4 regions of the Actimicrobium sp. CCI2.3 genome follow, and region 2 is predicted to be linked to each of the others. Evidence: predicted binding sites of a transcription regulator. Region 2 holds the regulator's gene; each other region holds the start of a gene.

Region 1 (8,028 bases), on a different contig from region 2:
TCACTAAGTGTTTTATGGTTGTGTGTGCCTTTTCCTGCATTGATTTCTTCGTTGAGGTTGGCGGTCATCTGTTCAGCTGTCTGGTTGAGTGTGCCTTTGTAGTTGGTAACTTTAGAAATAGCCATGATTAATCCTTAAAGTAGTGGAGGTGTCTGATAACTGACAATCAAGATTGATTTCGGGGCAGGCCAGAATGATCTGCTTGTATCTCAGTGGCATGTTCAAACTAAAACGTTCCTTTTTAACGAAGGGCTTTTAAAAGGCAAGAACCGGCTAATGGCCAAGAGCTGCGTGGCGTCGGTACCCTCCCGTCGAAGGCAACAGCACCCACCCCCACCTCATTGGATACAAACATCACCATTCCTGTAAGACCGCATCCGAGCCGCAAAATCCGTGATCCGTTGCAGCCCAACCGTTAACATTCCGAACGTCTTTCGCCATCACCCTTGCGTCCCATGATGCAGGCCACTTGCCTCTCGTCACGATCAACGTCTGTCTCGCAATCCATCGACTGGACGTGAATCATCTGGCAATCGCGCCCTGCGCTGGCTATCCTTACGCACTCATCCCTATCAAACCGATGCATCTGCCGGAGATTTCCCGTGAATAAACGCCACTTCCTCGCCGCTGCCGGACTCGGTCTCGCCACCGCGCGCGGTGTCGCCACGCCGTTGAACACACCAGCGATGATGACCGGTCCGACCTTGCTGACATTGACCGGAACAATCGGTGCAGGTAATCGCGGTCCGCTTGATCCGGCACTTGACCAGTTGATGAAAAAGCAGGGCGTTGCGTTTGACCGTGCCCATACGTTTGACTTCGCCGCGCTGCGTGCTTTGCCGTCCATCACGATCAAGCCCACGCTCGAATATGACGGCAAAGTCCACGTGCTGGGTGGACCGTTGCTGGCCGACGTACTCCATGCTGCGGGGGCGACGACCACTGGCCAGGGCCGCGTGTTGCTGCGCGCAATTGATGGTTACGTGGTGGCAGTCTCTTTTGCCGACATGGTGAAGTACCGCTTCATCGTCGCCACCACCCTGGATGCAAAAGCGTTACCGCTGGGCGGACTCGGACCACTCTGGGCCGTGTATGACGCGGACCGTTTTCCGGACAAGGCGGCAAGGCCGCTGGCCGAACGGTTTACGTTGTGCCCGTGGGCGGTGTATCACATCGCTGTGCAGGGAGTCTGATGCCGTAACAGGTGATCGGTGTCGACCTGCGCGGTCCTTGTTTTCTCTCAAGATCACCAGCGCGGAGGGATGCACACTTGGCCTTTCAGATGCGTGCAAAAGCCATCCGGTTTTGCCGTCGCTCACAAGGAGAAAGCCATGCGTCGGACCGCACTCGTCACAGGGGGAACACGCGGTATCGGGAAAGCCATTGCCATGGCACTGCATGAGGCAGGACATCAGGTTGCTGCTGTTTATCACAGCAATGCCGGTGCAGCACAGGCGTTTTCCAACGAGACATCGATCCCGGTCTATCAGTGGGATGTGGCGGATTTTGACCAGTGCCGAGCGGGTGTCGCCCGGGTTGAACTGCAACTGGGTCCTATCGATATCCTCGTCAACAACGCCGGCATCGCCAGCGACGCGGTGTTGCACCGCATGACACCGCAGCAGTGGTGGCGGGTCATTCATACCGACCTTGGCTCGATGTTCAACATGTGTCGCCATGTGGTTGAGGGCATGCGCGAGCGCCAATTCGGTCGCATCATCAACATCAGTTCGGTCAACGGTTAGAAGGGTCAATTTGGCCAGAGCAATTACGCCGCAGCCAAGGCCGGTGTGCTGGGTTTCACGAAGGCGCTGGCGCTCGAAGGAGCACGCAAGAACATCACGGTCAATGCAATCGCCCCGGGCTACTGCGATACCGAGATGGTCGCCGCAGTCCCGAAAGACACACTGCAAACCATCATTGGCGCCATTCCGGTCGGACGATTGGGTACCGCCGCCGATGTCGGTCGCACGGTTGTCTTTCTCGCTGCCGAGGAAGCTGGATTTATTACCGGTGCGACCATCGATGTCAACGGTGGACAGACCATGCGCTAGCGGCGCGCGCAGGCATCGTCGGGGGCCAATGCAAAACGACCCGGTTGCAGGCGCAATCGGGTCGTCAGGGCAGGGCTAGCAGATCAGGTGGTGAAGTCCGGTTGCGTCTCGCACTGGACGCTTGGCTGAACTGTTTTACACGCTAATCGGCGTGCAGGAACCGGTCATGAATCAGAACTGGTTCATCGTGTTGTCTTTACCCGATGCCTTCAGCGCTGCTTCGCCGCTGAAGTACTCCTTGTGATCGTCGCCGATGTCCGAACCCGACATGTTCTGATGCTTGACGCAAGCGATACCCTGGCGGATTTCCTTGCGCTGCACGCCGGCCACGTAGCCCAGCATGCCTTGCTCGCCGAAGTAGTCTTTGGCCAGATTGTCGGTCGACAAGGCGGCCGTGTGGTAGGTCGGCAGGGTGATCAGGTGATGGAAAATGCCGGCTTCGCGGGCTGAGTCAGCCTGGAAAGTACGGATTTTTTCATCGGCAGCCAGCGCCAGTTCGGTGGTGTCGTAGTCGACGCTCATCAGTTGGGCGCGATCGTAGGCGGACACATCTTTGCCAGCGCTTTTCATGCTGTCGAAAATTTGCTGGCGGAAGTTCAGTGTCCAGTTGAACGATGGGCTGTTGTTGTAGACCAGCTTGGCGTTGGGAATGACTTTGCGAATCGCGCTGACCATGCCGCCGATCTGGGCGATGTGCGGCTTTTCGGTTTCGATCCAGAGCAAGTCGGCACCGTTTTGCAGGGCAGTCACGCAATCGAGGACGCAACGCTCTTCGCCTGTGCCGGCGCGGAACTGGAACAGGTTGCTCGGCAAACGCTTGGGACGCACCAGCTTGCCGTCGCGTTTGATGACCACGTCACCGTTGCCCATTGTGTCAACCGAGACTTCGTCGGCGTCGAGGAACGAGTTGTACTGGTCGCCGAGGTCACCCGGCTCGCGGGTCACCGCGATTTGCTTGGTCAGGCCAGCGCCGAGCGAGTCGGTACGGGCAACGATGATGCCGTCATCGATACCCAGCTCAAGGAAGGCATAGCGAACCGCGCGGATTTTTGCGAGGAAGTCTTCGTGGGGGACGGTGACCTTGCCGTCTTGATGGCCGCACTGTTTTTCGTCGGACACCTGGTTTTCGATCTGGATGCAGCAGGCACCTGCCTCGATCAACTGCTTGGCCATCAGGTAGGTCGCTTCCGCATTGCCGAAACCGGCATCGATGTCGGCAATGATAGGAACGACATGGGTGATGAAGTTGTCGATCTGGCTCTGGATGGCTTGTTTGGCGGCACCTTCGGCATTGTCGAGCTGGCGGAACAGGCCGCCCAGTTCACGCGCATCAGCCTGGCGCAGGAAGGTGTAGAGCTCGCGGATCAGGTCGGCAACAGCGGTTTTCTCATGCATCGACTGGTCTGGCAACGGGCCGAACTCGGAGCGCAGCGCGGCAATCATCCAGCCTGACAGGTACAGATAGCGACGTTCGGTGCTGTTGAAGTGCTTCTTGATGGAGATCATCTTTTGTTGGCCGATAAAGCCGTGCCAGCATCCCAGCGACTGGGTGTACTTGGACGAATCGGCATCGTAGGCGGCCATGTCATCACGCATGATCTTGGCGGTGTACTTGGCAATGTCCAGACCGGTCTTGAAACGGTTCTGTGTCCGCATGCGCGCAGCGGACTCAGGGTTGATCGCATTCCAGGCACTACCTTCTTTATCTTTCAGGCCGGCAATGATCTTGATGTCGTCTTGGTACTGTGACATGGCATATCCTAAATAGTAAAAAGTGAGATTGAAAAAAGTAAGACTAAAAAAAGGGTCTGAACGTCCGTGCTTTCAATTTTGCTGCTCCGGGGAGCGCTGCCATGAATGCGAAGCGCGACTGCATGACAAGAATCATAACGAATTTTTTTCAAATCGACTAGGTCTTATATAAGACAGATGACTTAAATTAATCTTATTATTTTCAGTACCTTATGTTCAAGATTTTGTAATATGGGATTGATTTTCAATGAATGAAATGAGTTCGGTGATTTATTCTGGCGGGCATCGCGCAATATGAAAATGGCTTTTCGTATCGTGGTAAATGGTCGTGCAAATTAAAGATAGTCCGCGCTGATTCGCCTACGGGATACGCCGAGTGCTGGTGTCGCCGCGATTTCATGCTGATGGAAGCGACATGTTTGCTATGCTTCATGCTGTCGCTGGCCGGCGGATTCGCGTGGGCCGGCCCACCACTTTTTTATGGATCAGCAGATATGGCCTCGTTGCAAGAACAGTTTTTGAAAGCCGGTCTGGTCGACAAGAACAAAGCCAAACTGGCGAATCAGGACAAGAACAAACAGAAGAAGGTTGAACGCCGGACCGGTACGCAGAGTGTCGATGAGTCACGTGTGGCCGCTCTTGAGACACAGCGCAAGAACGCCGAACGGGCGCGTGAGCTCAATGCGCAGCGCGATGCTGCCGCGACGCAAAAAGCGATCGTCGCGCAGATTGCCCAGATGGTGCAAAAAAATCGCCAGAGCAAAGGCGCTGGCGACATTGCCTACAATTTCACCCACGGCAACAAGATCGAACGGCTCTACGTGTCGGCGACGGTCCAGTCGCATTTGATGGCCGGCCGGCTGGTGATTGTTTGTCAGGGACCGGTCGTTGAATTGGTGCCGCGAATTATTGCCGACAAGATCGCGGAGCGGGATGCCTCGATGGTCGTGCGGGTCAACAAGGCCAGCACCGAGATTGATGCCGACGATCCGTATGCAGCGTTCCAGATACCCGACGATCTGATGTGGTGATACCGGCGACGGTTTGGCGCAATCCGCATCGCTGCCTAAAAATCAGGCAGGCCTGCAAATGCCGACAGATCGTGGCGTGCGGAGGTACTCCACATGGTTATGCACAATCTTGTTCACATAAAACGGGCATAAGTCTGGCGGCAGGATTGACCGCTGCGCTACCCGTGTAAAACCTGCGGTCAGGCTGGTGCGCTGAGCAAGTTCGCTGTGCCCAGTCTGAATGTATTGGTCACCAAGGTCAGGTTGCCCGCCTGTTCACGCAGGGCTGCGGCAGCGGCAGCGGCTTCTTCCACCAGCGCGGAATTTTCCTGCGTGCCCTGGTCCATGTCGGCGATGGCGAGATTAATATGTTCGATGCCAGTCGCCTGCTCAATGCTCGATTGGGTGATGTTGCCGATGACTTCGGTGACTCGTTGCACACTCTCGACGATTTCCTGCATCGTATCGCCGGTCTGGTTGACCAGTCGCGAGCCGCGTTCGACCTGATTTACCGCGTCACCAATGAGCTCCTTGATTTCCCGTGCTGCCGATGCCGAGCGTTGTGCCAGGTTACGGACTTCGGTGGCGACGACGGCAAAGCCACGTCCCTGCTCGCCGGCAAGAGCGGCTTCGACGGCGGCATTGAGCGCCAGAATATTGGTCTGAAACGCGATGCCGTCGATGGTGCCGATGATGTCGGCAATGCGGTGCGATGCGGCGCTAATGGCCACCGTGCTGTGTACCACCTCGATGATCATCGCGCCGCCTGACGGGCCGGTTATTCGCCCGCCAGTTCGCCATGAAAGCGGGCGATCCAGCGCACCAGTTCGGCGGCCGGCATCGGCTTGGCATAGACATAACCCTGGATCTGGTCACAGCCCATTTCTGCCAGCAAGTCCAGCGTAGGCCGATCTTCGACCCCTTCGGCGATGACTTTCAAGTTGAAGTTGTGGGCCAGGTCGATGATGGTACGCACCAGCTGCGTATCCGGTACGGAGCTGCGCATGTGCCTGACGAAGAGTTTGTCGATCTTCAGTTCGCTGATCGGAAACCGGCGCAAATACGCCAGTGACGAATAGCCGGTGCCGAAGTCGTCAATGGCGAGTTCAAAGCCACGCTCGGTCAGTGCATGCATCATCTCGATGGATTGCTCGATATCGGCGATGACGGCGCTTTCGGTGATTTCAAGACCGATTACGTCGGCGCGGGTTGACCAGATGTCGAGTCCCTGCTGCAAAAACTCGGGCAGACCCGGGTCGGCCAGCGTGCCCGCTGACAGATTGATCCAGACACGTGGCAAGCCGGTCGCCGCCAACAGCGTCGTGTACTCCCGCAACACCGTATGCAGCACGTGGCGCGTCAGTTCTTTGATCATGCCGAATTGTTCGGCAATTTCGACGATCACCATCGGACTCAGTGCCGGTGCCAGATCGGCTGGCCAGCGGATCAGTGCTTCGACACTGACCACCCGCTGGGTGGCCACATCGACCTTGGGCTGGTAAGCGATGGTCAGCCGGTTTTGCGCGAGTGCACCGGTGACGGCGGCAATCAAGTCCTTGCTGTGCAGGTCGACGCCTTCGGATTCGGTGGCGACAAAAAACAGAGTACTCAGGCTGCGTGCCCGCTTGCGTGCTTCGCTGGCGGCTTGCAGCAAGCCGAGTGACGTATTTTGCGACAAGGAAGTGACCGCAATACCGATGCAGGGAGTCGCGGTGACGGTCAGCGCTCCGGCCTGCATTGGCGCTTGCAGCACGCGTCCGATATGCGTCGCTGCCAGGTGAGCGACAGTCGCCGAGGCCAGTGCCGGCAGCACGATCCATATTTCATCAGGGCTGGCCAGCGCCAGGTAATCATTGGGGCGCAAGGTGTTGCCGATGCGCTCGAGCAGCACGGTATTGATCAGCGTTGACTCAGGCAATTCCAGCGTCGCACCGATGACATCGCTGCGCGACAGGGACAGGATCAGGACCGCCAGCGTGGTCGTGCCGGGCGGATCTTGCAGATCGCGGTCCAGTCGGCGCAGCAGTGTCTGGGTGGGCGAGAGATGCCGGTTGCCGAACAGGCGAGCGGCGAAGCTGCCGGCAGCCATCAGGCCTGCCTCAGGTAAAAATCCTGCATGACGATACCCCGTGTGCACCATCAGGCAGCCCGCTGGCGATGCGTAACACCTCTGGTGCGACGTTGAAATTATGTTTCAGCATATCCAGTTCGCGCGGTGCCACCAACTTGGCCTTGGTGCTGTCGGTCAGGATCAGGATCAGCGGTTCGAGCCGGCGATACGGATTGTGCTGAATCACGATGGCCACTTCACCGCTGGATAATTCCACCAGCGATCCGACCGGAAAAATACCGATGGCCTGAACAAATTGCTCGACTAGCGGGGCAAACCAGCGTGATTCGCTTTCGGCAAACAGTTGTTTCATCGCTTCGTAGGGGGAATAGGCAGGTGCATACGGACGCGGATTGACCATCGCCGCGTAGGCATCGGCAATCGCAGCCATTTTTCCGAAGATTGTTAATGACATCCCGGGAATGCGCGCCGGATAACCGTTGCCGTCAATGCGTTCGTGGTGTTCGGCAATCGCGCTCAGGATCAGGCTCGACGTCACGCCGGTGGCCATCAACATTTCGATACCGCGATGGACATGGGTCTGCATTTCGAGGATTTCGGCATCGTCGAGTTTGCCGGGTTTGTTCAGCAGGGCGTGATCGAGTTCCATCTTGCCAAGGTCGAGCAGCAAGCCGACTGTGGCAAGGTCTGCCATGTGTTCTTGCTGGAAGCCGAGTTGTCGCCCCAGCGCGGTCAGGTAAATGGCCACCGACAAACCGTGGTGGTAGATGCCATTATTTTTGTCGCGCATCTTGGCCGCCCAGATCATCGTGCCGGGTCGACGGATCATGTTTTCAGCCAGCATGTCGGAAGCAGCTTTTAGCGCATCCATGTCGGTTTCCCGATGGGCAATCAAGTCCTGGGCAATGCGGTTCAGTGCCGCTTCCCCTTGTGCACACGCAGCGAGAGCTTGCGGCATTGCCGTGTTGGTCGCTTCCGGCAGCGGATATTTCATCAGAACGATATCGTCCGGTATGTACTCAGGACGCTGCGCAGCTGGTAACCGGCGTGCGCCCGATCGGCTGAACAGGCGGGTGATCCAGTCCGACAGGGATCGTTGCAGTTCGTGCCATCCATGCGTCAGGCGACCGGTCCGGCTGAC
Region 2 (7,339 bases):
TGCGTTCGGTATTTGCGGGTTGTTTGCGACCTCGTATTACGTGGTGCAGCGCACCTGCCAGGTCCGGCTGTTTTCGGATGGACTCGCGGCGTTCACGTTCTGGGGCTGGCAGCTGGTGCTCATTTGCGCGACGATTTCGCTGCCGCTCGGTTTCACGCGCGGCAAGGAATACGCCGAACTCGAATGGCCCATCGCGCTGCTGATTACGGTGGTCTGGGTTGCGTATGCCGTGGTGTTTTTCGGCACGCTGGTCAAGCGCAAGGTCAAGCATATCTATGTCGCCAACTGGTTCTTCGGTGCCTTCATCCTGGCTGTCGCGATCCTGCATATCGTCAATGGCGCGAGCATGCCGGCCTCGTTCACCAAATCGTATTCGGCCTATTCGGGCGTGCAGGATGCGATGATCCAGTGGTGGTACGGCCATAACGCGGTGGGTTTCATCCTGACCGCCGGCTACCTCGGCATGGTCTATTACTTCATCCCCAAGCAAGCCGAACGGCCGGTGTATTCGTACCGGCTGTCGATCGTCCATTTCTGGGCGTTGATCTTCACGTACATGTGGGCCGGTCCGCATCATCTGCATTACACCGCCTTGCCTGACTGGACCCAATCGCTGGCTGTCGTGTTCTCGCTGATCCTGCTGGCACCGTCGTGGGGCGGGATGATCAACGGCATCATGACGCTCTCCGGTGCCTGGCACAAACTGCGTTCCGATCCGATCCTGAAATTCATGATCGTGTCGCTGTCGTTCTACGGCATGTCGACTTTTGAAGGTCCGATGATGTCGATCAAGACCATCAATTCGCTGTCGCATTACACCGACTGGACGATTGCCCATGTCCATTCCGGCGCGCTGGGCTGGGTCGGTTTCATCACGATGGGTTCGATCTATTACCTGATCCCGCGCCTGTCCGGCAAGAACGCGATGTGGAGTCCGCGCCTGGTCGATACGCACTTCTGGGTCGCCACGATCGGCGTCGTTCTGTACATCTCGTCGATGTGGATTGCCGGTGTGATGCAGGGTCTGATGTGGCGCGCAGTCAATGCCGACGGCACGCTGACCTACAGCTTTGTCGAAGGCGTCAAGGCCACGTATCCGTACTACGTGATTCGCGTCAGCGGTGGCCTGCTGTACTTCTCCGGGATGGTGATGATGGCGGTCAATACCTTCATGACGATGCGCGACGGCACGGCGGTCGAGGCACGCATTCCTTCTCTTTTACCTAGCCAAGCCTGATCAGGAGTCATCAATGAAATTTTCCCATGCGTGGATTGAAAAGAATCCGTGGTTGCTGATCGCGCTGGTGCTGGTTGTCATCAGCGTCGGTGGCCTGGTCGAAATTGTGCCGCTGTTTTTTCAAAGCTCGACCACCGAGCCGATCACCGGCCTGAAACCGTACTCGGCCTTGCGGCTGTCCGGTCGCGATATTTATGTGCGCGAAGGCTGCTACAACTGCCATTCGCAAATGATCCGGCCGCTGCGGGCCGAGACCGAACGCTACGGCCATTATTCGGTCGTCGGCGAGTTTGTCTATGACCGTCCGTTTCAGTGGGGATCGAAACGGACCGGTCCGGATCTGGCCCGTGTCGGCGCTCGCTACAGCGATGACTGGCACGCCATTCACCTCAATAACCCGCGCGATCTGGTGCCGGAATCGAACATGCCCGGTTATCCGTGGCTGGCGAAGACCAAGCTGGTGCCGGGTGACGTGACCGCAAAAATGCATGCGTTGCAGCGCCTCGGCACGCCGTACAGCGAACAGGAAGTCAAGGACGGTCCTGGCACGCTCGAAGGCAAGACCGAGCAAGACGCATTGATCGCCTACCTGCAAGGGCTGGGCACATTGATCAAGACAAGGAACTGAGATGGCCATCGCCTTTATTTTTAACGACCTCAGCAGTGTCATGACCGTGGTCAGCCTGACCACCTTCATTGGCATTCTCTGGTGGACCTTTGTGCTCAATCGCAGCGCTGATTTCGACGAGGCGGCACACCTGCCGTTTGCCGATGATGCCGACGGCGGTCCACCCTCTTCGACGGAGAACAAGCATGGCTGACTTTACCAGCGGTTTCTGGAACATCTTCATTACCGTGCTGACCCTGCTGGGCGTGTTCGGCTGCGGCTTGTTGCTGTGGACGCAGTCGCGCCAACAGGTGGTTATCAAGCCCGGTTCCGATGGTCAGGTCGACACTACTGGCCATATCTGGGATGAAAACCTGACCGAGCTGAACACGCCGATGCCACGCTGGTGGATGTGGCTGTTTTATATCACGATCGTCTTCGGGCTGGTCTACCTGTACCTGTATCCGGGGTTGGGTTCCTATCCCGGCAAACTCGGCTGGACCTCGGCCGGCCAGTACACCGAAGAGCTGAAAAAAGCCGATGCCGAATATGGTCCGCTGTTTGACGGTTACCTGAAGCAGGACCTGAAAGTGGTCGCGGCCGATCCGCAAGCCCATGCCATTGGCGAGCGCTTGTTTCTGACGTATTGCTCGCAATGTCATGGCTCGGATGCGCATGGCAGCAAGGGTTTTCCGAACCTGACCGACAAGGACTGGCTGTATGGCGGTGACCCCGAAACCATCAAGACCACGCTGCTGCATGGTCGCAACGGCATCATGCCGCCGATGGGTGCGGCACTCGGCTCGGACAAGGATGTCGAGAACGTGGCGCAGTACGTGCTCAGTCTGTCGGGTGCTACATCGGACCCGATCAAGCGCGAGCTGGGGAAGTCGAAGTTCGCGGTCTGTGCGGCCTGTCATGGTGCCGATGCGAAAGGCAATCAGGCGCTCGGCTCGCCGAACCTGACCGACAAGATCTGGCTCTACGGCGGCAGCGCCGACACCATCATGGAAACGATCCGCAAGGGCCGCAACAACGTGATGCCGGCATTCCAGGATTTCCTCGGCGAGGCCAAGGTGCATGTGCTGGCCGCGTATGTCTGGAGTTTGTCGAATGATCCGGCGGCGCAGAAGTAGCGAGCAGCTGCCGGGCAAGCCGGCCAAGCCGGACAAGTCACCTTTTTTTTCAGGACAAAGCAGTCACTTATGAGCACCCCCGAAGTCTCGGTCATCAAGATGTATGCAGCACGCGAAGAAATTTATCCGCGTGAAATAAAAGGTCGTTATGCGAGCCTGCGCTGGCTCTGCGTGTGGCTCACGCAAGGGGTGTTTTACGGTTTGCCGTGGTTGCAATGGAACGACCGGCAGGCCCTGCTGTTCGATCTGGGCGCGCGCAAGTTCTATATCTTCGGCATCGTGCTGTGGCCGCAGGACTTTATTTATCTGGCGGTGCTGCTGATCATCTGTGCCTACGGCCTGTTTCTGGTGACCGCCGTGGCGGGTCGGGTCTGGTGCGGCTTTGCCTGTCCGCAAACGGTCTACACCGAAATCTTCATGTGGATCGAGCGCCAGATCGAAGGGACACGCAGCGCCCGCATGCGACTCGACAAGCAACCGTGGGGTATCGACAAACTGTGGCGCAAATCGGCCAAGCACTTCGCCTGGGGCGCGGTCGCCCTCTGGACCGGGCTGACTTTTGTCGGGTACTTCACGCCGATCCGTTCGCTGATTGTCGCTGTTGCCAGCCTAGGCCTCGGGCCATGGGAATGGTTCTGGATCCTGTTTTATGCGCTGGCCACCTACGGCAATGCCGGCTGGATGCGCGAGCAGGTCTGCAAGTACATGTGTCCGTATGCCCGCTTCCAGAGTGCGATGTTCGACAAGGACACGCTGATCGTGACGTATGACGCCGAGCGTGGCGAACCGCGTGGTCCGCGCAGCAAGAAAACCGCTGCACCAGCCGCCCTCGTAAAAGCGCAGGGCGACTGCATTGACTGTTCGATGTGCGTGCAAGTCTGCCCGACCGGCATCGATATCCGCGATGGTTTGCAATACGAATGTATCGGTTGCGCGGCCTGTATTGATGCCTGCAATTCGGTGATGGCGAAAATCGATTTGCCGGCTGGCCTGATCCGCTATTCGACCGACCACGCGATCACGAAAAAGTGGTCATTCAAGCAGATGCAGGCACGGGTGTTGCGACCGCGCGTGCTGATTTACAGCGCGATTCTGGCGCTGATCATTACGGCGTTCTTTGTGTCGCTGTTCACGCGCACGCCGCTGAAAATGGACGTGATCCGCGACCGTGGCAGCATGGGGCGCGAAGTCGAGGACGGCATGATCGAAAACGTCTACCGGTTGCAGATCATGAATACCGACGAAGCCAGCCATCACTTCAAGATTTCGGTGGCCGGCATTGACAGCATAGCGCTGGCCTCGCCGGATCAACTCGACCTCGAAGGTACCGGTTCGCGTGCGGTGCCGGTGCGGGTCCGGGTCGCCGCAGGCGAGGGCGAAGCGGGCTCGAACAAGATTCGATTCACTCTTGTCGCGACCGACCATGACAGTCAGCAGGTCACCGAAAAAGCGGTCTTTTTCGTGCCGCGCGGTGCCGGTCGTCCCGACCATGACAGCCACGATAGCCACAGCAAGCACGACGACCATCATTAAATGGAGAACACCATGCATGCCTCAACACTCATTCACAAGCCCGCTCCCTGGTACAAGCATCGCTGGCCGTGGCTGCTCATGCTCGGTCCGTTTCTGGTGATTGTGGCTGGTTCGGTGACGATCTGGCTGGCTGTCACGCATCAGGATGCGCTGGTTGTCGATGACTATTACCGGCAGGGCAAGGCCATCAATCAGGACTTGCGACGCGATCGCGTAGCGACCTCGCTGGGGCTGTCGTTTAGCGGACGGATGGATGCGGTCAGCGATACGCTCAGCGGCACCGTGGTCGCCGGTGACGCACCGGTGCGCGGAAAAATCCGCATTCACCTGGCGCATCCGACCTTGCCCGAAAAGGATGTCCAGCTAGTCACGCCGCTCGACGCCACCGGTCATTTCCGGGTGGCGTTGCCGCTGCTGGACCGCGCCGTCTGGCAAATCCTGATCGAGGACGAACAGCGTGACTGGCGTCTCAATGGCGAGTGGCGCTGGCCCGAACAAACAACGCTGACGCTGGCCGCCGATGTGCCCGCGCCTGAATAGAAAGGCGACACCATGCTGCGACGGTTGATGATGATTCTCTGGCCTTCGTTCCTGGTCGCGATTGCCGCGACCGGACTGTTTTTTTCGCTGTTCGATCCGGCCGAGTTGTGGCTGCGTACCGGTGGTGACACCGGCTTGCCCGACATCGCCTGCTATACGATCGGCTTTCTTGCAAGCTGGTTGTTCTGTGCGCTGTCGAGCATGCTGACGGTTTACCTGGCACGCGGTCCGACTGATCGGACTACGCCGATGTGACGATGGCCTTGGACTTGCAGGTTACATCGGCGTGCAATTTTCCGTTCCGGCCGCCAGCGCCCGCAGCATGGTGACATTGGTCAGGCGGACTTCGCGTTTGTCGACTTCCATCCAGCCCTGTTTCTTGAAGCGTGACAGCAAACGGCTGATGCTCTCGATGGTCAGGCCGAGATAGTTGCCGATATCTTCGCGCGACATGCGCAACTGGAAGCTGGTCGGCGAGTAACCGCGCGCCGCATAGCGTGACGACAGGTTGACCAGGAATGCAGCGAAGCGCTGCTCGGCGCGCATGTTCCCGAGTAACAGCATGACGTTTTGTTCGCGCATGATTTCCTGGCTCATGATGCGGTGGAAGTGATGCAGCAGGCGCGGGATTTCACCGAACAGTTCTTCGAGCCGGCTGAACGGAATTTCGCAGACCTCGCTGTCTTCGAGCGCGACCGCATCACAATGATGGCGCTCGGTACTGATTGCATCCATGCCTAATAATTCACCAGCCATCTGGAATCCGGTGATATGGGTGTCCCCGCTGGGATTGATCTGGAAGGTTTTGAAGTGACCGAATCGGATCGCGTACAGATTGCGAAACGGGTCGTCCATCCGGTACAGGATTTCATCGCGCTGGAGGCGACGGCGGCGTCCGATGATTTCGTCGAGCCGGTTGATATCGCCTTCGTCAAGACCCATTGGCAGGCACAACTGGTGCAGGCTGCAACCCGCGCAACTGGCCTTGAGGGCGTGGATGGTTTGCGCAGGCGTGGTGGGGAAGGTCAGTGGTTGGGTCATGAGTTTGTCTGTTTCACAAAATTGCCGGTAGAGGGGAAGTATGACAGGCCAGGGTGACAATAAGCCACTTTCCGGGTCAATTGCACTTACTTCGGCCATGTTTGAAATCAACGCTTGTCGATCATCGCAAACAAGGCCATCCCGGCCAGCATGGCCGCCACAAACAACACTGCCTGAAAGCCGCCACTGGCCAGCGATGCCAGCGCCGGGCCGGGGCAATATCCGGCCAATCCCCAACCGACGCCAAACGTGATGCCACCCAATACCAGCCGGCGATCAAGTTGGCGTGCGGTCGGGATGTGCATCGCGTCGCCGAGGAACGCTTTGGTGCGACGTGCGCTGAAGCGGAAGGTGATCAATCCGACCGCGACCGCGCCGCCCATGACCAGTCCGAGCGACGGGTCCCAGTTGCCGGCGAGGTCGAGAAAGCCGATCACTTTCGTCGGGTCGGTCATGCCTGACAAGATCAGGCCGAGGCCAAACACCAGACCACACAGCAATGCCGATAGCAGTTTCATCATCGTCCGCTCCTCAGGCCAGCACGTGGCGAACCACATAGACACAGGCGAAACCGGCCAGCATGAAGGCCGCCGTTGCCACCATCGAACGCGGCGACAGCCGCGACAGTCCGCAAACACCATGACCGCTGGTGCATCCCGAGCCGTAGCGGGTACCGAGTCCGACCAGCAGGCCCGCGACGATCAGCGTGGCGGTCCCGGCTTCGATGCGCACTACCGGCAAGGCCGCGAACAGTCCCCACGCCAGCGGTGCGACGACCAGCCCCAGCACGAATGCCACGCGCCATCCGGCATCGCCGCGCACCGGTCGCATCAGGCCACCGAGGATGCCGCTGATACCGGCAATGCGACCATTCAAAAACAGCAGCAACGCGGCGGCGATGCCAATCAGCACACCGCCGGCCAGCGAGGACCAGGGGGTGAAATGCAACCAGTCGATGGTCATCGGGAGACTCCTTTTTCAGGTGGACAAAATTGTTCGTAAAGAACGTGCATGACGGCCAGCGCCTGGGAGCTGGCGATACGGTAAAAAATTTGTTTGCCTTCACGCCGTGTGCTCACCAGTGCTTCGGCACGCAGGATGGTCAGCTGCTGCGACAGCGTCGGCTGGCGGATCCCGGTCAGGGTTTCGAGATCGCCAACGCAGTATTCGCCTTGGCCGATCTGGCACAGCAATAGCAAGCGGGTCGGATTAGAGAGTGCTTTAAGCAATACCGCCGCTTGGGTG
Region 3 (8,028 bases), on a different contig from region 2:
ATAATCAGTGGTAATCGTCGGATGGGTGAGCGCCGCGCCGAGGGCGATCGGGTGCGGCGTCAATGCCAGCGCTCCGGTCGCGTCTACCCGCAAGGTTTCCCGTTCGATGCCGCGCCGGCCCTGTGACAGCAATGCGCGATGTGCATCAGTCGACAGCAATGCCAGCCGTTGGTGAAAAAGATCGCTCAATGGGATTTCCTTAAAATCGTAGGCGCTGCCGATCCGGCGCGCCGTGGTCGCAGAGAATAACCGAAATCAGTGTCTCAGGTTTTGGCTGCGGTTTTGGCTGCAATGTGTGCGGCATCCAAAAAAAAGCCCGCACACCAATCGGTGTACGGGCAAAACCCTAGGAAACGCTAGCGAGAGTGTAAGGCGCAAGGATGACCGGTTAATGACATCACCAGTGCAGGCTTCAGCTACACTATTTGCTCAAAAAAGTTCTGCTGCGAGTTTCCGGGACCCACGATGCCAGATATTGACTCATCAATGCCTTCAGTTCTTAACGCCGAGGCCGCGGATCTGGTCCGGTTGCTGGTCGCCGGACTGGACGAACAGGCGCTGATCACCCTCGATGCCAGCGGACTGATCGTCAGCTGGAACCGGGGTGCCGAGTTGCTGACCGGTTACTGCAACAACGAAATTCTGGGGCGGCATGTCAGTTGCCTCTATCCGCCGCGCCATATCGCCGGCGGCGCTCCCGAATCCGATCTCAAGCAAGCTCGCTGTCGAGAAAAATTCTGCCACGAGGGCTGGCGCATGCGTAAAAACGGCGCACCCGTCCGGGTCAGCATCACGCTGCGCAGATTAGTCAACGTCCGCCATGAAGTGCTTGGTTACGGCCTGATTCTGCGCGATGCGGCCGAAGACGGATCGGCAATCCCTGCCGCCGTTGCCGGTACAACCAGTATGCTGGTTCAGGCAGTCACGATGCTGCAAACGGAAGTGACCGAGCGACGGCGCATCGAGCATGAACTGTTGCAGTTGCAAAGCTTGTTGCGCGAACTGGCCGCGCACCAGGATCAGATCAAGGAGGACGAGCGCAAGCGCATCGCCCGTGAAATCCATGACGAACTGGGCCAGAACCTGCTGGCCTTGCGGCTCGATGTGTCGATGCTGATGGCCCGTTGCGCCAGCCGTCATCCGCATCTGGGTCAGAAAGCCGTTGCCGCGCTGGGCCAGATCGACGCGATCATGAGCTCGGTACGCGCCATCATCAACAACCTGCGGCCAGGAGTGCTCGATTTCGGTCTGCAGGCAGCGATCGAATGGCAAGTCAGGGAGTTTCAGCGCCGCAGTCTGGTGGTGTGCGAGCTGCATGTCGATCACACGGAATTTGAACTGGATGACCATCGGGCTACGGCGCTGTTTCGTATCCTGCAAGAATCGCTCACCAATATCAATCGGCATTCGCAGGCCAGCCGGGTCAGCATCGCACTCAAGCGAAGTGGCAATAAGCTGTCGTTATCGATTACCGACAATGGCATCGGCGTGCGTCCCGGTTGCCGACGCAAGGCTAACTCGTTCGGGCTGGTCGGTATTGCCGAGCGCATCCATTACCTCAACGGTGAACTGACCATCGACAGCACGCGCGGACGCGGCACGACGCTGCGGATGACCATTCCGATCCTGCCTGAGGAGGAGTGACAGCTAGTCGATCCCGCCGACGTTGATCTGCCTCATGCTGGCACCGCCAGCCGGATGCTACACACGATAAGGACGATATGGCATCGTCGTTATCTGGAAGGGGAGTGGCATGCCTGATGGGATCGACACCGGCACCGGACTGACCCGCGAAGTCGTGCAGCAGCGCCTGCGCGATGGCGGCTACAACGAGTTACCCGCTGCGCGACCGCGCTCGCTGCTGGCGATCGCCTGGACCATTTTGCGTGAGCCGATGTTTTTGTTGCTGGTGGCCTGCGGCGGTATTTACTTGCTGCTGGGCGAGCGCGAAGACGCGGCCATCCTGCTGGGTGCGGTCGTGATCATCATGACGATGAGCTTCATGCAGGAGCGCAAAAGCGAACGGGCCATCGAGGCGTTGCGCGACTTGTCGAGCCCGCGCGCGCTGGTGCTGCGCGAGGGCCGGCAACAGCGTATCGCCGGTCGTGACGTGGTGCGTGGCGACATCCTCTTGCTCGCCGAAGGCGACCGCATACCAGCCGATGCGCAACTGTTTGCCGGACAAGGGTTGGGTATTGACGAATCGCTGCTCAGCGGCGAATCCGTCGCCGTGCGCAAAGTGCCGTGTGCCGAACTGGCCACGCAGATGGGCCAGCCCGGCGGCGATAACCAGCCTTTCCTGTATGGCGGTACGCTGGTGGTGCAGGGCACCGGCCGGGCCTGCGTGCTTGCAACCGGCAGCGCTACCGCGCTCGGGCGCATCGGTCAGACGCTGTTATCACTGGACGACGAGCGCAGCCAGTTGCAGCGCGAAACCGCGCAAGCCGTGCGGACGGTGGCGTTGTTGAGTCTGGGACTGGTACTGCTGCTGACCAGTTGGTACGGCATCACGCGCGGCGACTGGCTCAATGGCATCCTGGCCGGACTGACGCTGGCGATGGCGTTGTTGCCGGCAGAGCTGCCCCTGATCCTGACGATTTTCCTCGGACTCGGTGCCTGGCGCATCGCGCGCCAGCGCGTGCTGACACGGCGGATCTCAGCGATCGAGATGCTGGGTGCGGCAACCGTGCTGTGCGTCGACAAGACCGGCACGCTGACGCAAAACCGGATGGCGGTGGCGCAGGTTATCGTGGCCGAGGCCATCCATGTATTCGGCGAGGCGGGATTGGCGACGCCGGCGAGTTTTCCGGAAGCCTTCCACATCACGCTTGAATACGCGCTGCTGGCCAGTCATCGCGAGCCGTTCGATCCGATGGAAAAAGCCATCCGCGAGGTCGGGCTGGCAGTGCTCGACGGGACCGAACATGTCCACGATAGCTGGACACTGATCGACGAATATCCGTTGTCACCGGCGTTGCTGGCGATGTCGCGGGTCTGGCAATCGCCCGACTGCACCCAGTACGTGATCGCCGCCAAGGGGGCGCCGGAAGCCATCATCGACCTGTGTCATGTGTCCCCCGAGGCAGCACGGCGCATCACCGCCCAGGTTAATCTCGCCGCTGACAACGGCTTGCGCCTGCTGGCCGTGGCAAGGGCATCGTTCAGTGAGCATGACTTGCCGCCGATACAGCATGATTTCGATTTTGAATTTCTCGGCCTGCTGGCGCTGGCCGATCCGTTGCGACCAACCGTGCGTCCGGCGATTGCGCAATGTCACGCAGCCGGTATCCGGGTCGTGATGATCACCGGCGATTATCCGGCCACCGCGCTAAGTATCGCTGCGCAAGGCGGGCTGGACGTCTCGGCGGGTGTGCTCACCGGGGCGGAGCTCGATGGGCTTGATGACCGTCAGTTATCGGCGCGGCTGGCGCAAGTGAACGTATTTTGCCGGGTCCGGCCAGAGCAGAAACTGCGACTGGTGCAGGCATTGCGGCAACACGGCGAGATCGTGGCAATGACTGGCGACGGCGTCAACGATGCGCCAGCCCTGAAAGCAGCACATATCGGCATCGCGATGGGCGCACGCGGTACCGATGTCGCGCGCGAATCGGCGGCGCTGGTGCTGCTCGATGACGATTTCGGTGCCCTCGTCGGTGCCGTGCAACTGGGACGACGCATCGTCGACAACATCCGCAAGGCCGTGGTGTTCATCATCGCGGCGCATGTGCCGATCGCCGGCATGTCGTTATTGCCCGTGATGCTGGGCAGGCCGCTGTTGCTGCTGCCAGTGCACATCGTGTTTTTTGAATTGCTCATTGATCCGACCTGCTCGATTGTCTTCGAGGCCGAACCCGACGAAGCCAACGTGATGCAGCGCCCGCCGCGCCCCGCCGATGCACGCATTTTCGACCGGCAGCTGTTGGTGCGCGGGTTGGTTCAGGGGCTGGGTTTGCTGACGGTGCTGATGCTGATCTACCTGCTGGCCGGTGCGGCTGGTTTCACTGAAGGGCAAATCCGTGCAGTGACTTTTGCTTCGATGATTGTCGGCGACATCGGGTTGATTTTTCTGAACCGCTCGGCGTCACTGCCGTTGTCAGCGGCAGTGCGCCTGCCCAATCCGGCGTTGTGGCGGGTCGTGATCGGGGCGCTGTTACTGCTGGCGCTGGCGTTGACGATGCCTTGGTTGCAGGAGTTGTTTCATTTCAGCGTACACCTATCGTGAGAAAGTCGTGACAGTTGACCTGATAAGTCCGTCATGTCCACGCAATGTCTTTGTCGTTACGCAGTATTGTGGTGCTCATTTCAGGAGGATTTATGACGACATTAAATGACCTACCGAACAAACGTGAATCGTTGAATATTCGTATCAAGCCAAAAGAGCGCAGCCTTATTGATCGTGCAGTGACGGCGCGGGGGAAAAATCGTACGGACTTTATTCTGGATGCGGCCCGACTAGCTGGTGAAGAAGTATTGATTGGTCAGGAATTGATTCTCGCTAGGCCGACAGCGCATGCGGAGTTCGTGACCATATTGGACCGTCCGCCAAATCCCAATGCACGATTGCGTAAAACCTTGCAGACATTGCCACCATGGGAGCATTCGTGACGTTGTCCGCCCCGGAGTCACTGGCAGTCCATCACGACCTGAACGGTTTTGGTTCAGATGTTGAAAGTCTGGATGTGTGGCTGAAAACAAAGGCAATGAAAAACCAATTAAACGGCGCCTCCCGTACTTTTGTTTTATGCGAGGGCGATCGAGTCGCCGCCTACTATGCGTTGACACCAAGTTCCGTTGCGGCAGGGGATGCGTCCGATCGTTTTTGCCGCAACATGCCCTCGGCCGATCATCCTGTTTCTTATTTTGCCGTCTTCCCCGCACCGCGCACCAGCACCCGCTCCATCAAATCAAACACACCCTGCGTCAGCAGCGCCAGCACCGCCGCCGGGATCGCACCGGCCAGCATCATGGTGTTGTCGTTGAGCGCCAGACCGATGGCAATGCGTTCGCCGTAGCCGCCGGCACCGATGAAGGCAGCGATGGTGGCGGTGCCAACGCTCATTACGGCAGCCGTCTTCAGACCCGCCAGGATTACCGGCAAGGCTAACGGCAAGTCAATGTGCAGCAAACGGTCGCGCCGCGACAGGCCCAGCGCCAGCGCCGCCATGCGCAATCCGGCGGGCACTTGCAGCACGCCGGTGCAGGTATTGCGCACGATGGGGAGCAGGGCATACAGGAACAGCGCAATCAGTGCCGGTACCGTGCCGATGCGACCGAGCAGCGGAATGAGCATCGCCAGCAAGGCCAGCGCCGGGATCGTTTGAAGCACGCCGACGAACGCCATCACTGCTTGTCGCAAGCGCGGCACGAACGCCGCCAGTACGCCGAGCGGGATACCAAGCAGGCTGGCACAGCCGATAGCCACCGCCACCAGCACCACATGCTGTCGTGTCAGGCGCCAGAAATTTTCTCCGAACAGCTTGTCGAGAAAGCCGTTGTGCGCAGCAGGCGCAGCCGTCGACGGCGTGACAAACTGCGTGGCCACGGCGGCAAACGATTGGCCATCGAGTTCGACTGCCGCGTTCATCGCAATCATGCGCGGGTTGTCAATGCGCCCTTCAAGTTTGCCGATGGCCGTCCAGGCGGCCGGAAAGCGCTGCGGCAAGTCAAGCCGGTACAGCAGCACCGCGTCATAGCTCGGGAAAAAATCGCGGTCATCGTCCAGCACGCGCAACCCCAGTTTGCCGATCTTGGCATCGGTCGAATAGATATCAATGACATCAACCTGTTTCGCCATCAGTGCTTCATAGGCGATGCCGTGGTCCAGTCCGGTCGGCTGTTGCGGCATGCGGTAATGCTGCGCCAGTCCGGGCCAGCCATCGACACGACCGAGGAATTCATGCGACAGACCCAGCCGCGATTGCGGCAACGCCGCCAGGTCGGTCAGCGTGGTCGGACCGCCGGACGGTGTGCCGCGCATCGCCAGCGCATAGGTATTGCTAAAGCCGAGCGGCACGCCGACGCCGAGGCCCAGCGGTGCCAGTTCGGCACGTATCTGTTCCAGCGAGGAGGGGGTGTCGTGCTTGAGGATTTCGCTATTGATGGTGCCGAGGTATTCGGCATAGACGTCGATGCTGCCGTTTTTGAGCGCATTGAACACGATGGCGGTATTGCCCAGCCCTTGCTGATGGCGCACCGGACCGACGACTGCGGCGATGCGGGTGATGATTTCGCCCAGCACATACGACTCGGTGAAACGCTTCGAGCCGACCTGCAATACAGGATCGGCGGCCCGGGCGTCGATACACGTAAGTAACAGGAAGAGGCCGAACAGGGAAGATTTCAGGGATGACATCGACAGGACTCTCGCAAAAAGGACGCGCCATTGTAGTGGCTCTGGCGCGAGTCGTGCCCACCCTGGTTAATTTTTGCCTGCCTTGAATCCCGGTCGCAAGTCATCGGCATTGGCGACGGTCTTCAGGGCTTTCGGTGCAATGTCCTGCGGTTATTGCACGCTACTTGCTACGCAGGCGTGGCGGCGTTGTCGGCGCGCGCCCAGCATGACGCCGACCAGGCCCAGTCCCATCATTGCGTAGGTGGCAGGTTCAGGTACGGCGCTGACGGTGGCTGCGGCATACGAGTGTCCCAGTTTGAGGTCGACTGCTGCCAGTCCGGCAATGGCCGGATCGATGATCAGATGCAGCGCGTTGGTTTCGACGGAGCAGGAAGTCAGCAGCGACGTGCAGGTATTGAACTGTTCATTGAGAGTCAGCATGATGCCAAGGCTGGCCAGGAGGGAACCGGTGCTACCACCTAGCGTGGTGTTTGCAACCGGGGTTGCGCCTGCAATGGTGGACAGATTGATCGAACGGTTCAGTGACGAACCGGGCAGGCTCAGTGAAGTCAGCGATATTAGCGATGACAGGTCAAGGGAAACATTGGCGAAGCTGTTCAGCGTGTTCGTACCTTGTAGCAAACCGTTGATCAAGCTGATTTGCGAGGTGCTTTGCAGCGCATCAGCAGTCAAGCCCAGGGAAAATAACGGCGTTTTCACGGTGGAGGGCGGTAAAAATAGCCCGCCAGGGAGCGTCATTGGCGGCGTTCCCGGTGTCGTGGTTGTCGTCGTCGATGACAACCCCACGCCAAGTTTGAGATCAGAGACGCCGCCATAACTGTTTACCAGGGTGCCGTTACTGAAGCTGGCAGCGGCATCGAGTAGGCTCGCCGATAAGGTTGTCGTTGCGCTGATCGCCGTCGATACCAATGGGAGCGGTGTGATCGGTAGCAGATGCGCCGGTATTGCCAGCGCGGTGGTTCCGGTCAGAGTCAGGTTCGCGACGCTACCGCTGACGCTGTAAGGCGTGCCGCTGGTCGTGCTGCCAACAGCCGCAGTCCCGCCGGTAACGGATGCAGTGTTGCCCAGAATAGTGACGCTACCCGGCAGCGAAGCCGACGCCACTGTCGTCCCAAGCAAGGTCGCGGAAAGGATCAGGCCTGCGCCGTTGCCGCTGGCCGTGTTGATGGTCGCGTCCGCGTGCGCGGCAGGCCATCCTGTCAGCAACGTTGCGGCAGTAGTAGCAATCGTCAGGTAAAGACGTCTGGACGGGATTATGGCATGCCTTTCAAGGCAACTTCGGAGTGGGCAAGAGAACTTGCAGAAATCACAAGATAGGTCAATTGCCCTCCGAGTTTCAATTACTATTTTGATAACTTATAGCAACTCTCGGTAAGGGTTTGTTAAATACTGTCAAAACGTCCGATCCTTGTCAGGGTCGACGCCAGAATCATTGGCAGACAACGGCAGAACCGACCAGGCATCGCACAGGTGATTCTTTGAATGCAATTTTATTGCACGGTCGTGCTATTCTCCTTCAACCCGTGCATGATGAGGCACGCCCGAAATAACAGGAGGAGACAGCATGGACTTGACTTACACCACTGACGACGAAGCCTTTCGGCTGATGGTCCGCAGTTATCTGGAGCAGCATTTGCCAGCCGACCTGCAGCACAAGGTGCTCAATCACAAGCGCC
Region 4 (8,028 bases), on a different contig from region 2:
GTCACATCCTGGATCGATGTAACACCTCCCAAGGCATCTCCTATGATTCTCTCCAAAATGTCAGCCGGTAAGATTGTTGTTAGTGATGTTGGTGAGATTTGCTGAACTGTAATTGCCCTTAAAACAGACACCCTTGCCCTGTATTGGGCAAGAAGGGAAGGGCGAGGGTTACCCGTGCCGCTCTGCAGCTTTGCGCTGATCGCCGCATCGGCTTCACGCGCGCCTTTGGTAGTGAGTGCATTGAGTTCAGGGACGTTCTTCACAAAGGAGGGGCGATGAAATGTAAGGAATGGCATAGTCTGTTTCGCAGTGGATTAACAATGAATCATTGACGCTTGCTGATTATTGGATGGAGTGGCTTTGTCCTATCCCGATACTATTTTTTATCGCAGCAAGTTGATGATGGATAAGTGTTTCGGGGTGACGAAGGTTCCACGTTGACGGCAAAATAATTCCATGCAAAATCAGCCTTCAACGACCCTCTCACGCTACGCCTCCAAGGGTAAGCTGATCCTGCCAAAAGGTCGGGGACTTACCCGGCATCCTGCGTCGATTGATCCACATCAAGGGAATGATGGCTTTGATTTGCTACTTTGGCGCATCGTTTATCGCTATTGGAAACTCATCATGTTGCTGCAATCACGCCATCCGTTTCCCCGTTTCATACTGAAGGGGAAATCCCTGCTACCCATTGTTCAGGGCGGCATGGGAGTCGGTATTTCAGCCCATCGGCTGGCCGGCACCGTCGCCAGCCTCGGTGCGATCGGTACCATTTCCAGTGTTGACTTGCGTCGGCATCACGACGACTTGATGGCACAAAGCGGCAAGTCGCGCGACAAGGAACTGATTAACGCGGTGAACCTGATCGCGCTGGATCGCGAAATCACCGCAGCACGAGCGATCGCCGGTAATGCCGGCATGGTCGCCGTCAATACAATGCGTGCGGTGGCCGATTACGCTGCCCACGTACGCCAGTCATGCGAAAGTGGTGCCGATGCAGTCGTCGTAGGTGCGGGCTTGCCGCTGGACTTGCCCGAGCTGACCGCCGGTTATCCCGATGTCGCCCTTATTCCTATCTTGTCAGACTCACGCGGAATTGCGCTGGTCATCAAAAAATGGATGCGCAAGAATCGTTTGCCGGATGCGATCGTCATCGAAAGCCCGCGCTTCGCAGGTGGGCACCTGGGTGCGATGAGTCTCGATGCCGTCGATGATCCGCATTTTGCTTTTCCGACTGTGCTCGAAGAAACACTGGCATTGTTCAAGCAGCTAGGCATCGAGCGTGAAAAAATTCCATTGATCGTCGCTGGCGGTATCCACAGCCATGAACAGATTGGTGACTTGCTTGCACTGGGTGCGAGTGCCGTACAGCTCGGTACGCCCTTTGCGGTAACGCAGGAGGGCGACGCCCATGCCAACTTCAAAAAAGTTCTGACAGAGGCCAGTGCCGACGACATCGTCACGTTCATGAGCGTGGCAGGTCTGCCGGCTCGGGCAGTGCGCACACCGTGGCTGGAGAATTATCTCGGCAAGGAATCCAGACTGATGGCAAAAGCCAGTCCCAAACAATGCACGGTCGGCTTTGATTGCCTGCATCAATGCGGCCTACGCGATGGCAATGGCAAGGCAGGTCAATTTTGCATCGACACGCAACTGGCATTTGCCATGAACGGCGATGTCAAACGCGGACTGTTTTTTCGTGGTTCGGAAAGCTTGCCGTTCGGTTGCGAGATCCGTTCGGTTCGTGATCTGATGGATTATCTGATGACGGGTCGCTTCCCTGAACTCCGTCAGGCCTTGGGTGCCTGACTCGCCTTGTTAAAGGGACGCATCCTGGATGCCGATGCGCCACTTCCTCAGTCGGTCAATTCGTAAGCCATCACATGCGAAAACCCGCCATCAACATAGATGATTTCACTGGTAATACCGGCCGCCAGATCCGATAGCAGGAATGCTGCCGTATTGCCGACATCCTCGATCGTCACATTGCGTCGCAATGGCGCACCGCGTGCAGCCATGGCGAGCAGTTTGCCAAAATCCTTGATGCCACTGGCCGCCAGCGTCTTGATCGGACCGGCAGAGATGGCATTGACACGGATGCCTTTCGGCCCGAGCGACTCGGCCAGATAGCGCACGCTGGCTTCGAGCGATGCCTTGGCAAGACCCATTGTGTTGTAGTGCGGTGCGATGCGCACGGCACCCAGATAGCTCAGTGTCAGCGCCGCCGCATTCGGTCGCATCATCGGCAGTGCTGCCTTGACCATTGCCGGAAAACTGTACGCAGACACGTCATGGGCGATCTGGAAGGCTTCACGCGACAAGCCCTCAAGAAAGTCGCCGGTGATGGCTTCGCCGGGGGCAAAAGCGATGGCGTGCACCAGCCCGTCCAGTTGATCCCAGTGCTGTGAAAGTTGCTCGAACGTGGCGTTGATCTTTTCGTCGCTGGTGACATCGCAATCAAAGATGAGCTTACTGCCGAACTCCTTGGCGAATTCACCAAGGCGGTCACGAAAGCGTGCTCCAACATAAGTGAACGCCAGTTCTGCGCCTTCGCGATGACATGCCTTTGCAATGCCGTAAGCAATCGAACGGTGGGACAACAGTCCCGTAATCAGGATTTTTTTCCCTTGAAGTGAAGCCATGGTATTGCCTGCTCTGTTGTGGGAAGGAACGGTTTGGCAAGAAATTTGCCGGTGACAGACGACGGCAGATTAGCGAATTACCAGGACGGGCAGCGTTGAATGCGCCAGCACTTTCTGTGTCTCACTACCGAGAAAGAGTTTGTTCAAGCCCTTGCGCCCATGCGACGCCATGATCACGACGTCGCACCCTTGCAGGTTGGCGACATCGATGATTTCTTCGTACGGGCTAAACGATTGACGCACATGTGTTTCGCAGCGCACGTTGGCAGCACTGGCGGCGTCGGCGATTTTCTTGACATTGGATCTGGCAAGTTCCAGCATCTGTTCCTGATAGGCGCTCGCATCAATCGTGATCGCCCCTTCGGACATCGGTGAATAAGGAAACGGTTCGGCAACCGACAGACCAACCAGGCGGGCATCCGTCAACTGGGCAAATTCAATGGCAGTACGGATGGCTTTGTCAGACAGGGCAGAGCCATCAGTGGGGACGAGAATGGTCTTGAACATGATGTTTCCTTTCGGGGGGATGGTGGCGTAGAAGAGGACCAGGTGATGCTAGGGAATGCAGCCCGACAGTTCGTTGATGCAGGTCAAAAATGACCTGGTTATCCAGCGCATTTTCGATTACTCAGGTAATCGACCATAGTACAGGCAAAGTATCTGCCAATTTCTATACCTTCGTGATAGGTAATGAAATTGACAGGTAGTTAGCCACACATTAAAAATGTACTCACTGACTTGAGCAAAGAGATTCAGATTTATATTGCCATGGATGCGCCACTACGGAGTGTGTGTGATTCAATACGGTTGTTTCAGCTTTATTCTAAATTTTTATTAAAGATCTGCTGATGTAATCGATTTCGTAAAATTCGGTATCGGTAAAATAAATGACTTTGTTTGTACTGGATTTTATAAAAGAAATTCAATTAGCGCGCCTCTGCCGCAGAAAGAAAATAATTCATAAGCAAAAAAACAACTACCGATGTTAGTCAGTAGTTGTTTCATTAATACTGGAAAATATATTTAATAAGCGAAAATAATATTAATACAGAGAAATTTTTAAATTAGGTCCTATAGGTTTTAAGTCGGGGATAAGATTGGGTGAGGAGATAAATTGGACAGTAGAGGTGCGCCCAAGAATAATTGCATCACCTAAACTTATCGCGTCAATTCCATTGCTGGGCTCGCCATTGAAGATCCCGTTAGTGATATTGTTGGCAACGATTTGATAGGTCGTGTTCGCAGCCAACTGCACTTTCGTAATCGGCACATAAGTAAATGAACTGTGATCTGATCCAGTTGTGGTTACGCTGGCAGAGGCTCCAGTTACAAGCGTGCCAGATAGACCATCCCCACTAACTTGATAAATATTTACCTGATGCGTGTTGTTCATCCCGTCGTTCAGATAACCGAGATCAGTAACAAAGACACTTTTTGCACCAGTGGTAAAGGTTTTACCAAGAATTAAGCGGGATGTATTCTTCACGAATTGGGGGGGCGAAGCAAATTTCATTGCCTCAACAGGGACTGGATAATCGATCCAGTCGCATGCCGACGTGTAGTTTTGCGTTGATCCGATCTGGTTTCCAGATGCAGAGCTCAACGTACCTTCTGAAACACTAAAGTTGCGGTCGAACTTGAAGACCGGATCGGCGGTGTTTCCGAAAGGGCCACCTGTCGGGTAAGCTGTCCAGTAGACCAGATTTGGTCCGTCCATGAATGAACGCATAGTTTTAGTCTTGCCAAATTCTCCCCACGCGCTTTGAAATTTCACGGCTAATTGAGTGTCATCCTTATTCATATCGAAAAAGCGTGACAGAAATGGCATGCCAAAGACATAGCCAATATCCAAGATATGAAACGTACCCATCTGTTTCAACGAAAAAGGGTATCCGAGACTATAAGCGAACGCTAAGCCCGCACCAGTCGGCTCTTCCGAAACGCCTGGACGATAGGTCATTTGATAGCGGTAGCTAGATCCTTTTTTGGCGGACGCTTTCGCGGTGACCTGAGTGAGCCTGCGGCTGTGGCATGTGAACACGGCGTCGGTAAGCAACGACACTACGGCGTCCCGGACATCGCTGGCATACGTATAGTCGACCTTTCCCGAGTGCATGGGCCTGTACTGTTCCGGCAAGTTTTGGAATGTGGTTTCACCATTCGTGGGCCCGAAAATGGCCTTCAAGATTTCCTTGAAGCCTGCTCCGTCGGCAGCCAAAATATTGACCTTAGCGGCATTCTCGCTGCAATTGCCGACAACATTTTTTGCGACACAGTCGTTCAAAGTTGGCGCGTTGTATGACAGCAATAAACTGTACTCGTCGCGGTTCGAGCCGATAATGGAGGGCCTCACGTCGACAGATGTTGGCCCATTGTTCAGAATGTCCACTGGTTGTGCAGTCAGCAGTTTGCCGTCTATCGGCGGCGCGACAACGGAAATACCTAAACCCACAGGTGTTGAGTCTACCGATATGCCTGAATTTGAATAGGCGGCACCGATGATGCCGGGGGAGAGCGCGCGCAATGCAGCAATGTCCATTTTCCCTGAGTAACCGCAAGCTCCCCACGGTTTATGTATCAAAAGGCCGTCATATTTATCTTGTCCACTCTTGACGCCAGTCGGGCATGGAGCCTGGAGTACTTTAACGAGCGCTGCGCCGATCTTCTGCTGATCATCAAGCGTGGGCCATCTTGGCTTGCCCTGGGCATCGAACGGAGGGATAGCGAGTTCATCCTTGAAAACTGCCGTGTTGTATGCAGAGCTCTGGCGGGACAAAACTCCTGACTGGCTAGTCGTCCAGAAGACGGGCAGACTGTAGCCGCTTTGCTGAATCGTCTGCTTGAAGAGCCCTCTAGCAAGAGGAGACGCGTTAAGTATGCTCGTATCCAGGGCACCTGCAGATTCACCGAAGAGCGTGACGTTACCGGGATCACCGCCAAATTGGGCGATGTTGTCTTGCACCCATTTGAGCGCCATGATTTGGTCCAGATTTCCGTATGTTCCCGAAGTTCTTTCATCTACCTCATTGGTCAGCTCAGTATGGGCGAGAAAGCCAAACGGACCAAGACGGTAATTGATGGTTACGACCACAGCATCGCCGACTGTTTTCATAAAAGGAGGTGAATATTCCGAATCCGGTGTCTTCGGCGTCGGATTATATATGTCGGTCATTGCGGTGCCAGTCTTGTTGCTACCGCCGTGGATCCAGACAAAAACTGGTTTATTGGTCGTTGTATTCGTATGGAAGTTGGTATAAACGTTTAAATACAAGCAATTTTCGCTGAAAACAGTCGTATGCCAAACGACTCCAAGAACGACCTTCGGGACCGACAACGGTAATATTAGTGCGTTACCAGACTTCTCGACAGCTCCTTCTGCGGACATGCATTTGGGAACTACTCCCGGCCCGAGGCCTGTTGGGTCGAACAACACATTGCTCGGATTACCAGGGTCAGACGACCAGCCCATGTTTTGTTTCCAGGCCACGGGAGCTTGCCAGCGTAGGTTGCCTATCGGCGGCAACGCGTACGGGATCGCTACGAAGTGCGTAATACCCATTGAGTCTGGATCGGATCCGGTCGCTCTGTATCCGTTGGGTAGGTCGATAACCGGGTTCGTATTTGAGGTCGATGTCTTGAAGGAAGGCGAGGACGAAGGCGAGGACGATGGCGAGGACGAAGGCGAGGACGAAGGTGAGGACGAAGGCGAGGACGAAGGCGAGGATGAGGGCGAGGACGAGGGCGAGAGCGCGGTAACAACGTAAGTTGTTACAGTACCTACAATACTCTTAATCTTATTTGTAAAAACACCCGCATAGGCGATGCCAAAAAATACACACAGGCTAGCGATGAAAACCAGTAATCCAATTTTGAGGCTTTTGTGTATTGATGCGAACTGTCCAGTCCGCGAGACTTTCAACTGAGATTCGCTTTCGAATTGGGTTTTCATCTTTATCTCCATGAGGTAGATAACGTGAATCGATTTTAATAACGCCTCGCGCGGTATCAGGAGGTATTTCAGCAATACCTTGACAGTTCTTCAAACTATTTACTTATGGAAGAGCAACTTATAATTCTAAGGAAACTCTTCTATGTGGTGTCGAACGGGCATATGGTTCCATCGGATTTCGGTCAAACGTGATTTATTTCAGGACCGAGGCGACGCTGGCGTAGCGCAAATTTAAAAAGGGGCCAATGCTGGCGTTGCTGCACGTCAAAGTTGAGAACAACAGTGCCCCAATCCCTGCGTATTTATGTCTTCATTGGCGAGTAGATAGTTTCATACTAAAAATACACTCACTGACTTGGCCAAGGCGACTCAAATTTATATTGCCATGGACGAGCCACTACCAAGGTGTAGATTCGATACGGCTGCGGCGGCTTTATTCAAGATTTTCACTAAAGCAGAAAAACATTAACTTACCAATAAAAAAACAACTACTGATGTTAGTCAGTAGTTGTTTTACCAATGCTGAAAAATACTTTTTATTAGCGATAATGATATTAATCTTGAAGAATTTTGAAATTAGGCCCTACATTTCCTTCATTATTTATTGAATTGGGGTCTATTTTAAAATCGGGAGTAGAGGTGGAGGTAGAGGTCAGGGTGGCACTAATAGCGGCACCATAAATAATCCCGTTAATGCCAGTTATAGTTGCTTGGGTTAGACGCCCGTCACTGTGGTCGTTGGCAACGATTTGATAGGTAGTGTTCGCAGCCAACGTTACTCGCGGAATTGGCACATAAGTAAATGATGCTTTATCGGACCCAGTTGTGGTTACCATGGCAAAGGCTCCAGCTACAGGAGTACCAGATACACCATCCGCATTGACTTGATAAATAAGTACCGGATGAGCGTAGTTCATCCCGTCGTTCAGATAACCGAGCTTAACGACATCGATACTTTTTGCTCCAGTGGTAAAGGTATAACCAATACTACGGGAAACCATACTGGTTCTAAAATTGCCTCCCGAAACACTCAGCGCCTCAACAGGTGGTGGATCGATCCAGTCACATGCCGACGACAACCAATATTTTGGATCTGATCCGATCTGGTTTCCAGACGCAGAACTCAACGTACCTTCTGAAACACTGAACGTACTGTCGAACTTGAATACCGGATCGCCCCCCCCGCCAAGACCACTTATCGGGTACGGTTTCCATATGACTGATTGCCAGGCGTTCGAAGAGACGCCGGATACAGGCATGCTCCCCGATTGGCCAAACATTCTCCATGCGGTTTGAAATGCTTTGGCTAAATCAGTATCCTTGTTGTTCATAACGAATAACTGTGACAGCAATGGCATGCCAAAGACATAGCCAACATCCAAAGCATGAAACGCACCCATCTGGTTCAACGAATTAGGGTATCCGAGATAAGAAGCG

The links. Region 2 encodes FNR, which switches genes on or off when oxygen is low (the NO sensors DNR and NnrR bind a similar motif). Its sites were predicted from a motif close to TTGATNNNNATCAA; they were not measured.
Region 1: a site for FNR is predicted at 3,984-3,997, ahead of QN370_RS00230 (isocitrate lyase). Genes of this name have one in related genera too.
Region 3: a site for FNR is predicted at 1,667-1,680, ahead of QN370_RS00270 (cation-translocating P-type ATPase). Genes of this name have one in related genera too.
Region 4: a site for FNR is predicted at 3,223-3,236, ahead of QN370_RS03860 (universal stress protein). Genes of this name have one in related genera too.

The regions. Positions count from the first base shown of each region.
Region 1 covers NZ_JASJWR010000001.1:46,364-54,391, forward strand. The annotation lists gene QN370_RS00215 (hypothetical protein) at 1-125, opposite strand, end outside; gene QN370_RS00220 (molybdopterin-dependent oxidoreductase) at 603-1,193, shown strand; partial or broken gene phbB (acetoacetyl-CoA reductase) at 1,332-2,054, shown strand; gene QN370_RS00230 (isocitrate lyase) at 2,226-3,806, opposite strand; gene QN370_RS00235 (DUF2058 domain-containing protein) at 4,301-4,837, shown strand; partial or broken gene QN370_RS00240 (methyl-accepting chemotaxis protein) at 5,017-5,583, opposite strand; gene QN370_RS00245 (EAL domain-containing protein) at 5,595-6,905, opposite strand; gene QN370_RS00250 (HD-GYP domain-containing protein) at 6,916-8,028, opposite strand, start outside.
Region 2 covers NZ_JASJWR010000007.1:122,079-129,417, reverse strand. The annotation lists gene ccoN (cytochrome-c oxidase, cbb3-type subunit I) at 1-1,237, shown strand, start outside; gene ccoO (cytochrome-c oxidase, cbb3-type subunit II) at 1,251-1,865, shown strand; gene QN370_RS06235 (cbb3-type cytochrome oxidase subunit 3) at 1,867-2,058, shown strand; gene ccoP (cytochrome-c oxidase, cbb3-type subunit III) at 2,051-2,980, shown strand; gene ccoG (cytochrome c oxidase accessory protein CcoG) at 3,050-4,513, shown strand; gene QN370_RS06220 (FixH family protein) at 4,526-5,053, shown strand; gene QN370_RS06215 (hypothetical protein) at 5,066-5,308, shown strand; gene fnr (fumarate/nitrate reduction transcriptional regulator Fnr) at 5,330-6,094, opposite strand; gene QN370_RS06205 (YeeE/YedE family protein) at 6,202-6,612, opposite strand; gene QN370_RS06200 (YeeE/YedE family protein) at 6,626-7,057, opposite strand; gene QN370_RS06195 (metalloregulator ArsR/SmtB family transcription factor) at 7,054-7,339, opposite strand, start outside.
Region 3 covers NZ_JASJWR010000001.1:57,298-65,325, forward strand. The annotation lists gene gshA (glutamate--cysteine ligase) at 1-189, opposite strand, end outside; gene QN370_RS00265 (histidine kinase) at 487-1,644, shown strand; gene QN370_RS00270 (cation-translocating P-type ATPase) at 1,754-4,222, shown strand; gene QN370_RS00275 (DUF1778 domain-containing protein) at 4,315-4,605, shown strand; gene QN370_RS00280 (glycine betaine ABC transporter substrate-binding protein) at 4,856-6,352, opposite strand; gene QN370_RS00285 (PEP-CTERM sorting domain-containing protein) at 6,503-7,558, opposite strand; gene QN370_RS00290 (acyl-CoA dehydrogenase family protein) at 7,917-8,028, shown strand, end outside.
Region 4 covers NZ_JASJWR010000004.1:110,204-118,231, forward strand. The annotation lists gene QN370_RS03845 (hypothetical protein) at 1-296, opposite strand, end outside; gene QN370_RS03850 (nitronate monooxygenase family protein) at 628-1,809, shown strand; gene fabI (enoyl-ACP reductase FabI) at 1,857-2,642, opposite strand; gene QN370_RS03860 (universal stress protein) at 2,712-3,149, opposite strand; gene QN370_RS03865 (carboxylesterase family protein) at 3,685-6,201, opposite strand; gene QN370_RS03870 (hypothetical protein) at 6,278-6,406, shown strand; gene QN370_RS03875 (carboxylesterase family protein) at 7,146-8,028, opposite strand, start outside.